One region of the Gracilibacillus sp. D59 genome, then DNA from elsewhere that is predicted to be linked to it. Evidence: riboswitches for the same ligand, from Rfam matches in the RefSeq annotation. Region 1 holds a riboswitch; the other holds the start of a gene.

Region 1 (4,622 bases):
AAAGTGAAAAGATGATTAACAATTAACACTGCCTCTTGCAGTGTTTTTTATTGTAAAAAAGCAAATATCGCAATATTTTTGGAGCGAGTAGAAAAGGATTAGAAATGATAAAAAACACTTCCCAGTCTGATTCAGAACGTGAGAAGTGCATTTGGAGCTTACCTGTTATTATAAGCGCGCCCGGAGGGATTCGAACCCCCGACACATGGTACCGGAAACCATTGCTCTATCCCCTGAGCTACGGGCGCATAAAGTGTGACTTCTGTCAGTGGAGTTTTTGCGTCCACTGGTGGTTAACGAAATTTATCAGGTTTTTAACGCCCTTTATCCCCCACTAAGCTTATTTGATTACTTGAACTATGAGATGTGGGATTTTACGTGCGATTAGTACCATGATAAAATGCGACAAGAATAATTATAGCGAATCGCACGTATAATTTCAATACATAAATCAAACTTTGAATATTTGAACTTAAAGGTTTAAATCGTTATGGTTAAGGGTAGGATGAAATTAGAAAATCAAATCGTTTGACCTTTTTTGACCATTCGGTTAAGATAAAAATAGTTAAAATTCATGATTGAAAAAAGCAAGTGTTAAAAGGAGGAATTTTTCATGAACTTAATCCCTACAGTTATTGAACAAACCAACCGAGGCGAACGTGCATATGATATTTATTCACGCCTTTTAAAAGACCGAATTATTATGTTAGGCAGCGGAATTGATGATAATGTGGCAAACAGCATCGTTGCACAAATGTTATTTTTAGCAGCAGAAGATCCAGATAAGGATATTTCACTATACATCAACTCACCGGGTGGTTCTATTACAGCAGGTATGGCGATTTATGATACAATGCAATTTATTAAACCAAATGTATCAACGATCTGTATTGGTATGGCAGCATCTATGGGTGCATTCTTATTAGCGGCTGGTGAGCCTGGTAAACGTTATGCGCTACCAAACAGTGAAGTGATGATTCACCAACCATTAGGTGGTACACAAGGGCAAGCGTCTGATATTCAAATCCACGCGAACCGTATCATCGAAATGCGTAAAAAGTTAAATCAAATTCTTGCAGACCGCACTGGTCAACCAATAGAAGTAATCGAAAAAGACACAGACCGTGATAATTTCATGCCAGCTGAAAAAGCAAAAGAGTATGGTCTAATCGATAAAGTAATGGAAAAGAAACCAACTGACTTAAATTAAAGAACAAAAAGTGGCGGAACTAACCGCCGCTTTTTTTATAAGTGGAAAGTGTATAACTGTTGGTATCACAGGGTTTTTGTATCTTATTTATGTTTAAAAAGTGTAATAAATAAAGATATAGTTGACTAGTCATGTTGTTTATGATGAAAGTTTAAGTGTGCAAGCCACCCGCTGCGGCTGACCGTTTCGCTTTCCAAGGGGCATGCTCTTCAGCTAACTTTTGCAGGAGGAGTTCGCTCCTGCAAAAGTGGATCTTCAGATCATGCTATTCCCTTAGGAGTCGAAACGGTCGGCCTCCGCTATACCTTTTTTTACAACGAATATCAGAAAAAGTATATTGGTTTTAGAACCATTTGAGTGATGCAAATGCCATATTTTTGCACGTTTACAGGGATAATAACCCAAGTTGCTAGGTCTGACAAATGTTGTAGCGCATGCATTAAGCGAAGGCGCCCACTTCAACTCCTGTGGGACTCGTTTGCCCTGAAGATCCACTTTTTTTGAGCGGCTTTTGCTCGAAAAAGTTAGCTGAAGGGCAAACCCCACGGAAAGGGGAGTGGACAGCCGGAGTGGTGATCAAATGGTCGATATATTTCATAATGGCTACCAACCTCCACAGACCTCATCTTTAATCAGAATGTAACGAAGCCTACGTAGAAATAATTTTTACGAGAGTAGCCGGTAAAATCAAAAAGTTGAACTGGTGCTTATTTGGAGGCCTCACTTAATTTGCATTAATTTTCAGAAAACATGTTGACATCATGTGGTCATCATGCTAAAGTATTATTTAACGATAGCAAAATACGAGTAAACAACTCGGAATTATATACTTCTTATCGAGAGAGGTGGAGGGATTGGCCCTATGAAACCTCGGCAACCATTAAATGAAACGTCATTTAATACAGGTGCCAATTCCACTAAGCATTAACGCTTAGAGAGATAAGAGAGCGAATAGTAATATTCCAGTCTCTCTATCTCAATATAGAGAGACTTTTTTAGTGGACAATTAAATAATGGAACTCTTATCCAGAGAGGCGGAGGGACTGGCCCGATGATGCCCAGCAACCATTAAGCAACGGCTTAAAAGGTGCTAATTCCTGCAGGATACTTATCCTGAAAGATAAGAGGAAGACTACTGTTATGTCAGTTAAGCCTTCTTCTTATTGAAGAAGGCTTTTTGAATATTCAGAAACTTGACTTGGGGAGGAAATAAATAATGACTGATTACAAACGTTCTACTTACGATCCGGAAACAATTCATTTACATGGAGGGCAAGCGCCAGATCCGACAACAGGTTCACGAGCAGTACCGATCTATCAATCTACTTCTTATGTGTTCCACGATACAGAGCACGCAGAAAGATTGTTTTCACTTGATGAACCAGGAAATATTTATTCCAGAATAGGTAATCCAACGGTAGATGTTTTTGAAAAAAGAATGGCTCTTTTAGAAGACGGGGTTGCAGCTGTCGCAACAGCTTCAGGGATGTCAGCTATTACCCTATCGATCTTGAATCTAGCAAGTGCAGGGGACGAAATTGTCGCAGGTGTTAACTTATATGGTGGAACATACAATTTATTTAATGTAACACTCCCACGCTATGGCATTAATGTTAAATTCGTTGACCCAACAGACCCTGAAAATTTCAAAGAAGCCATTACAGATAAAACAAAAGCCGTATATGGTGAAATTATCGGTAACCCAGGCTTACAAGTATTAGATGTAGAAGAAGTATCTGCAATTGCACATGATGCAGGCATACCATTAATCATTGATAATACTTTTGCTACACCGTTCGGCTGTAAACCGATCACGTTAGGAGCAGATATTGTTGTTCACTCTGCTACAAAATGGATCGGTGGTCACGGTACATCAATTGGTGGAATCATTGTCGATGGTGGACGTTTTAACTGGAATTCTGAAAAATACCCAGCTTTTACTGAGCCAGATCCAAGCTACAATGGCATCCGTTATGCGGTGGATTTCGGAACATTGGCATTTATTACAAAAGTTCGTGTTCAATTATTGAGAGACTTTGGTGCTGCACTTAGTCCGTTTAATGCCTTTCAATTATTACAAGGTTTAGAAACATTGCATATTCGTATTGAACGACATAACCAGAACGCATTGGAGCTTGCAGAATACTTAAATGAACATGAAGCAGTGGAATGGGTGAGATATCCTGGGCTTGAAAGTCATCCATCTCATGAGTTAGCAAAACGAATCTTAAACAATGGTTTTGGATCAATCATTGTATTTGGTATAAAAGGTGGACGTGATGCAGGCCGCGATTTAATCAATAATGTTGCACTATGGTCCCACGTTGCCAACGTTGGGGATGCGAAATCATTGATTATCCACCCAGCTTCAACAACACATCAACAGCTGACAAAAGAAGAGCTAGATAACACAGGTGTTACAGAAGAATTAGTTCGTTTATCTGTAGGGATTGAGTCAGTAAGAGATATTAGAAATGATTTAGATCAAGCACTTGTAAAAGCAACTGGAATTGGAGAAGAGAAAGAAAGACAACTTGTTGTGAACGATGAAGGTATCATCAAATGGGCATTGAATTCTCCATATGAACGATACATTGAAAATGGCGAAGAAGTAACACGGCAAAAAACATTAGCTATTGTAGGTCTCAGTGGAAAAGAAGCAAGACCTAGCTACCGTCTGGCAAGAAAAATGCAGCGACTAGGCTATAAAATTATTCCGGTCAACCCAAGGGAAACAGAAATTCTTGGAGAAAAAGCTTATCCAGATCTAAAAAGTGTTCCGGTTGATATCGATATTGTGCAAGTTTTCCGCAGTCCTGATGCAGCAATAGAGATTGCCAAAGAAGCAATTGAGGTAAATCCAAAAGTGTTCTGGCTACAGGAAGGTGTTGTTTCACCAAAAGCAGAGGAAGTAGCGCTTGAAGGCGGGTTGCAAGTAGTTCACAACCGTTGCACATATAAAGAAGCACAACGATTAAGAGGTACAATTTCCACATATGCATGTGAAATCTAAAATTTAATAAAACAAAAAAGGGGACAATTTACAATGAAGAGAATACCGTTAATTGATTTGAGAAGTTTTTTAGCGATTGCAATATTTGGAATTGTTTTAATTTTAGCAGTAGGCTGCTCATCTGACAGTCAAGCTGATGAAGGGAAACCATCGGAAATCCGCTTAGACTATGCTTATTATTCGCCAACAAGTCTAGTATTGAAGGAATTCGGATGGGCAGAAGAAGAATTTGGTAAAGAAGACATCGAGGTAACATGGACTCTAAGCCAAGGTAGTAACAAAGCAATAGAATTTTTAAATAGTGATAGTGTAGATTTCGGTTCAACAGCAGGTGCAGCTGCACTTATCGCTGAATCTAATGAGGTACCGTTAGAAAATGTGTATGTCTATTCTCAGCCT
Region 2 (4,622 bases), on a different contig from region 1:
TAAAGCAACCAAACCTTCAATATTATTAGTAGTTATACCTGCTACGCGATCTCCTTTTTTTACTCCTAGTTGTTTTAATCCGTATTGTGCTCTTGCTACTTGTTTACGCAGCTCCTGGAAAGTAATCTGAGCTGTTACGCCTGTTTCATCTGCTTGGTAGGCAGCAACTTGGTCACCTTTACCTTTTAATAGATTCTCCGCAAAATTCAAACGAGCATCTGGGAAAAATACAGCTTCTGCCATGGAATCAGCAGGAACATAAGTGGTTTCTCCTTTTTCACCAATAATACCAGCATAGTCCCATACACCTTCCCAAAAATCCCCAATATTCGTGATCGACCAACGATGTAACCTTTCATAGGGAAAGAGTGGTTGGTTGACCGTTTTAGAAAATGCATTAAGATGGGATTGCTCGATAGCTTTTTCCGTAGGTTCCCATAATATAGGACTCTTTTTATCTATGGTTTGAGTATTCATTGTTGTCCTCCTTTCTCTGTTACCTCAATTAGAATGGCAATTCCTTGACCACCACCGCCACATAGGGAAGCAATTCCTTTACCTCCGCCGCGTCTCTTCAAAGCATGTGCCAAAGTTAAAACTAAACGGAAGCCAGTACCTCCAAGCGGATGACCAATTGCTATAGCTCCTCCATTGACATTTACTTTGTCATCATCAATATCCAATGCCTGACAACTTCCGATTACAACACTCGCAAATGCTTCATTTATTTCAAATAAATCTATATCATCTATTGTTAATTTCTGATTATCTAATATTTTCTGGATCGCATCTGCTGGTTTTGTGTGTAAACTTGGGTCTGGTCCAGCTGTTTCAGCCCAGTCAATAACGTAAGCAAGTGGTTCAGTTCCTAGTTGTTCTGCTTGCTCTGATGTTGTGACAATCCCTAGGCTAGCTCCATCTGTCATTTGCGAAGCATTTCCAGCTGTAATCGTTCCATCTTTCGTAAAAGCTGGTTTTAAATTGGCTAATTTGTCTACCGTTGTCTGAGGTCGAATTCCTTCATCATTTGCTAACACTCCATCGATTGGTAGGATTTCTTCCTGTAATAAGCCTTGTTCGGAAGCTGTTGCTGCTCTTTGTTGCGATTGAGTTGCAAATTGATCTTGCTCCTTTCGATCAATGTTATATATGCGATTGTATTGTTCTGTTAAGGCACCCATGGATTGATCACTTAAGGAACACCATAATCCATCATGTAGTAATGTATCGGTAATGGTTTGGTGTCCGATACCTTTTATTGATCGAGTCGGGATTACATGTGGTGCATTGGACATCGAATCAAAACCACCAACAATATAAACTGACCCTTCTTCTAATTTAATTCTGCGGGCTGCATCAATGACTGAAGCAACTCCTCCGAGACATACATTATTTAGTGTGATAGCTGGCGTTCTACTATCAAGCCCTGCCTGGTGTGCAACTTGTCTAGCAGGGTTTTGCCCTTGACCTGCCTGAATAACTTGCGCTAACAATACTCCATCTATATGAGAGATTGTTGAATGCTTTTCAATTAAATATTTTAATGGCTTACTTGCTAACGTTACTGCATCAAATTGTGAAAGTGCACCATTCCATTTTCCAAAAGGTGTCCGGATCCCGTCTAAAATGACAATTGACATAAGTTATAACTCCTTGTTCAACTTTATTTTTTGGTATATAAAGTGAGACTGTGATCAGTGGGGGTTTTGACCCTCACTGATCATTAGCGAAACTTATCAGGGTGTTAGCGTCTATTATCCCCCACTAAGCTTCCTTATGTTACTGGAAGCTTGAAGTGGGGGCTTACAGACGGTTAGCACCGTGATAAAAAAAAGCCCTCTTCGATAAAAAGAGAACTCTACCACTCTTCTTATCTCTCAGGATTTAGCACCTTTCAAGCCTTGCTTAATGGTTGCCGGGTTTCATTGGGCCAGTCCCTCCACCTCTCTTGATAAGTTGATATATTATATTTAATATTCTGTATATTTTTCACAAATAAAAAATCCCTCTACGTTGAGATAGAGAGATACATTACAAAGCTATGAATCTCTTATCTCTTCTAAGTGAGACCACTTAGATGGAATTGGCACCTATATTAAGTAAAACTTAATGGTTGCCGAGGTTTCTTCGGGCCAGTCCCTCCACCTCTCTTGATAAGACAAGATTAATATGTTCAATTTTTTAAAATCCAAGTAATATACTATACTTTAGCATGGATTCGTTAGAATTGTCAATATATTTCGACAATTCCCCTGTATGCTATCTTCCCCATTCATCAGCTAATACTCCATATACAACATGATCAACATAATGATCATATATCCATTCACCACTTCTAATATGACCTTCCTCTACGAATCCTAGCCTTTCAGGCACATTTCTGCTTTTTTTATTGTCGACTGCAGCTCTAATTTCCACTTTATTTAATTTTAACTCCTCAAAAGCATAATCAGTTAATGCTTTAGCTACTCTTGTCATTATTCCATTCCCTTGGTAATCAGCTCCAAGCCAATAACCAATATATGCGATCTTATTGGACCAGTCAATGCTGTTATAGCCGGCGACTCCAACAATTTCATCTTTATATAAAATAACTGCATTTAGACTGTTATTGTCTGCAAAACCTTTTAGGCATGATTGAATAAATGCTTTAGTATCTTCTACTTTAACGGTATTATCCACCCAAGGAAGCCATTCCCTTAAGTAATCTCTTGAATTTTCGGTTAATTCAAACACTCTTTCTGCATCTCTTACGTCAATTAGTTTCAAAGATAAATCCCCATCAATTTTATGTACAAACATGTCAGTCTCCATCCTCTCCCAATCTGTAAATTGAAGATATTTTACCAGATAGTGAATTCGAATTCTAGTACAATTTAGAACTTTCCCTTAAGAAACCATAAAGTGAGACTTCCACCAATGGGGGTTTTACGGAGACTCATATGGGAACTGCAAGATTCTGAAAACACCACGGAGGAAGAACTTATTAATTGGATCGTAAACGAGTAAAGGAAATGCTTATTTCAGTGTGTCAGAAATTTAATTAAATAACTGTTAAAAGAAATGAATAAAAGAAAAAATAACTGAGGTCGAAGCAAGTTTACTCTTCTTTTATATCAAGGTTTGTATAAAAGTTATCGACAATGGGGAAAATTTCAGGTTCTGTATGGTAATAATGGTCATTCACTTGTGTTAATCCGAATTGGAATGTTTCTTTCTCGTCTTCATAAAGAGTAATAGAATAATTAAATCCATCTCTTGGTTCTTGTTTTTCATCTGGAATAAACTTAATGTCTTTTATTTCATTTAGGAAACTTTCTATAATCTTATTATCTTTAATTGTCTTTTTGTATCCTGTATTTCCATCAAATATTATTACTTTAGATACTTTATTTATGTCCCCATCATAAAATTGAGTTAATGTCTTCTTCTCCAATCCACATCCAGTTAAAATAACGAAGGAAAAAACAATAATGAATACAACTGAACGCTTCAAAAAAACACCTCCTCCTTTTTATTTTTCAGTCTTTTAAGTATCAGTTATGTATCATGAAATTGAACAACCTTTTAGATAACAGCCAAAAAGAGGCTGGGACATAACTAAATAGGTAGAACGAGACATCCGAACAATCTGAACTAAGCGTAGGCAAAATACGCAGACTCCTGTGGGAACAGCACGAGCCGAAGATCCACTGTGTGAAGTGTTTTTTTTCACACAGTTAGCTGAGGCCGTGCCCACGGAAAGCGAAGTATTTTGCCGAAGCGGTATGTGTACTCAGACTTTAATGTTCGGATTTTTCCTTTCTAATTACTCTTTTGTCCCAGCCTCTTGCTTTTCATATCTAAAAATTAAATCACCGTAACATTTGTTAGATCTGCTTTATTTCCTTTTAATACTGCAAATGTTACTTTATCCATTGTCGCACCATCGAAAGTTGCTTTGTGACAATAGTAGGCATATTTAAAAGATACATTTCTGAACACAGCATTTTTAAAATTTACACCCTTTAACCCGGCACAATAAAAATTAGTACCATTAAACGTATGATTCTCGAAATCTACACCAGATAAATTAGAATAACTTAAATCTGTTTCATCTAAAACACTATTTTTAAAGCTTGTTTTGGATAAATCCGTCTTCGATACCTTAGCGCCTTTAAGCACTGCATGATCAAAAATAACATTTCTTAGATCACAAGCTACGAACTGGCTATTTGACAAATTGGCACCAGTGAAATCTGATCCCCTCATGTCACTTTTGCTAAACTCGGAACGTTGTAAGTTTACCCCTTTAAAATCCGATTCCCGTAGGTCCATTTTGGTAAAATCCATTGGTTTTTGCTCCTCTAGATCACCACTGTTCCCTTCTGGAAGGTCCTCTAACATTTCGGATACATCACCAATCGAGTTCACTGTCATACTAAAAGCCGTTTCCTCATCATAACCTTGATCTTTTAAATCATGTAATTTCTCTTGCAAATTATTCATTAATTCTTCCTTAATTTCCACAACAGAATGTGATTGTTTATAAGGTAAGAATAATCCGTCTATATATTTTTTTAGTTTTTCACTCACTATTGATTACCACCTTTCACTAGTAGTTGGTCTAGGATACGTTTTGT

Evidence for each region. A riboswitch is a leader RNA that binds a small molecule or an ion and turns the genes downstream of it on or off. The one in region 1 is predicted to bind S-adenosylmethionine.
Region 2: linked by a shared signal. The riboswitch ahead of ACTWP4_RS14020 (thiolase family protein) and the one ahead of ACTWP4_RS12390 (PLP-dependent aspartate aminotransferase family protein) in region 1 are both predicted to bind S-adenosylmethionine.

The regions. Positions count from the first base shown of each region.
Region 1 is NZ_JBQQCK010000006.1:178,822-183,443, reverse strand. It holds tRNA gene ACTWP4_RS12400 (tRNA-Arg) at 176-248, opposite strand; gene clpP (ATP-dependent Clp endopeptidase proteolytic subunit ClpP) at 614-1,210, shown strand; SAM riboswitch class I at 2,041-2,156, shown strand; SAM riboswitch class I at 2,230-2,337, shown strand; gene ACTWP4_RS12390 (PLP-dependent aspartate aminotransferase family protein) at 2,427-4,223, shown strand; gene ACTWP4_RS12385 (aliphatic sulfonate ABC transporter substrate-binding protein) at 4,257-4,622, shown strand, end outside.
Region 2 is NZ_JBQQCK010000007.1:251,988-256,609, reverse strand. It holds gene ACTWP4_RS14025 (acetoacetate--CoA ligase) at 1-477, opposite strand, end outside; gene ACTWP4_RS14020 (thiolase family protein) at 474-1,640, opposite strand; SAM riboswitch class I at 1,868-1,958, opposite strand; SAM riboswitch class I at 2,048-2,160, opposite strand; gene ACTWP4_RS14015 (GNAT family N-acetyltransferase) at 2,260-2,802, opposite strand; gene ACTWP4_RS14010 (hypothetical protein) at 3,101-3,496, opposite strand; gene ACTWP4_RS14005 (pentapeptide repeat-containing protein) at 3,850-4,575, opposite strand; gene ACTWP4_RS14000 (PadR family transcriptional regulator) at 4,575-4,622, opposite strand, start outside.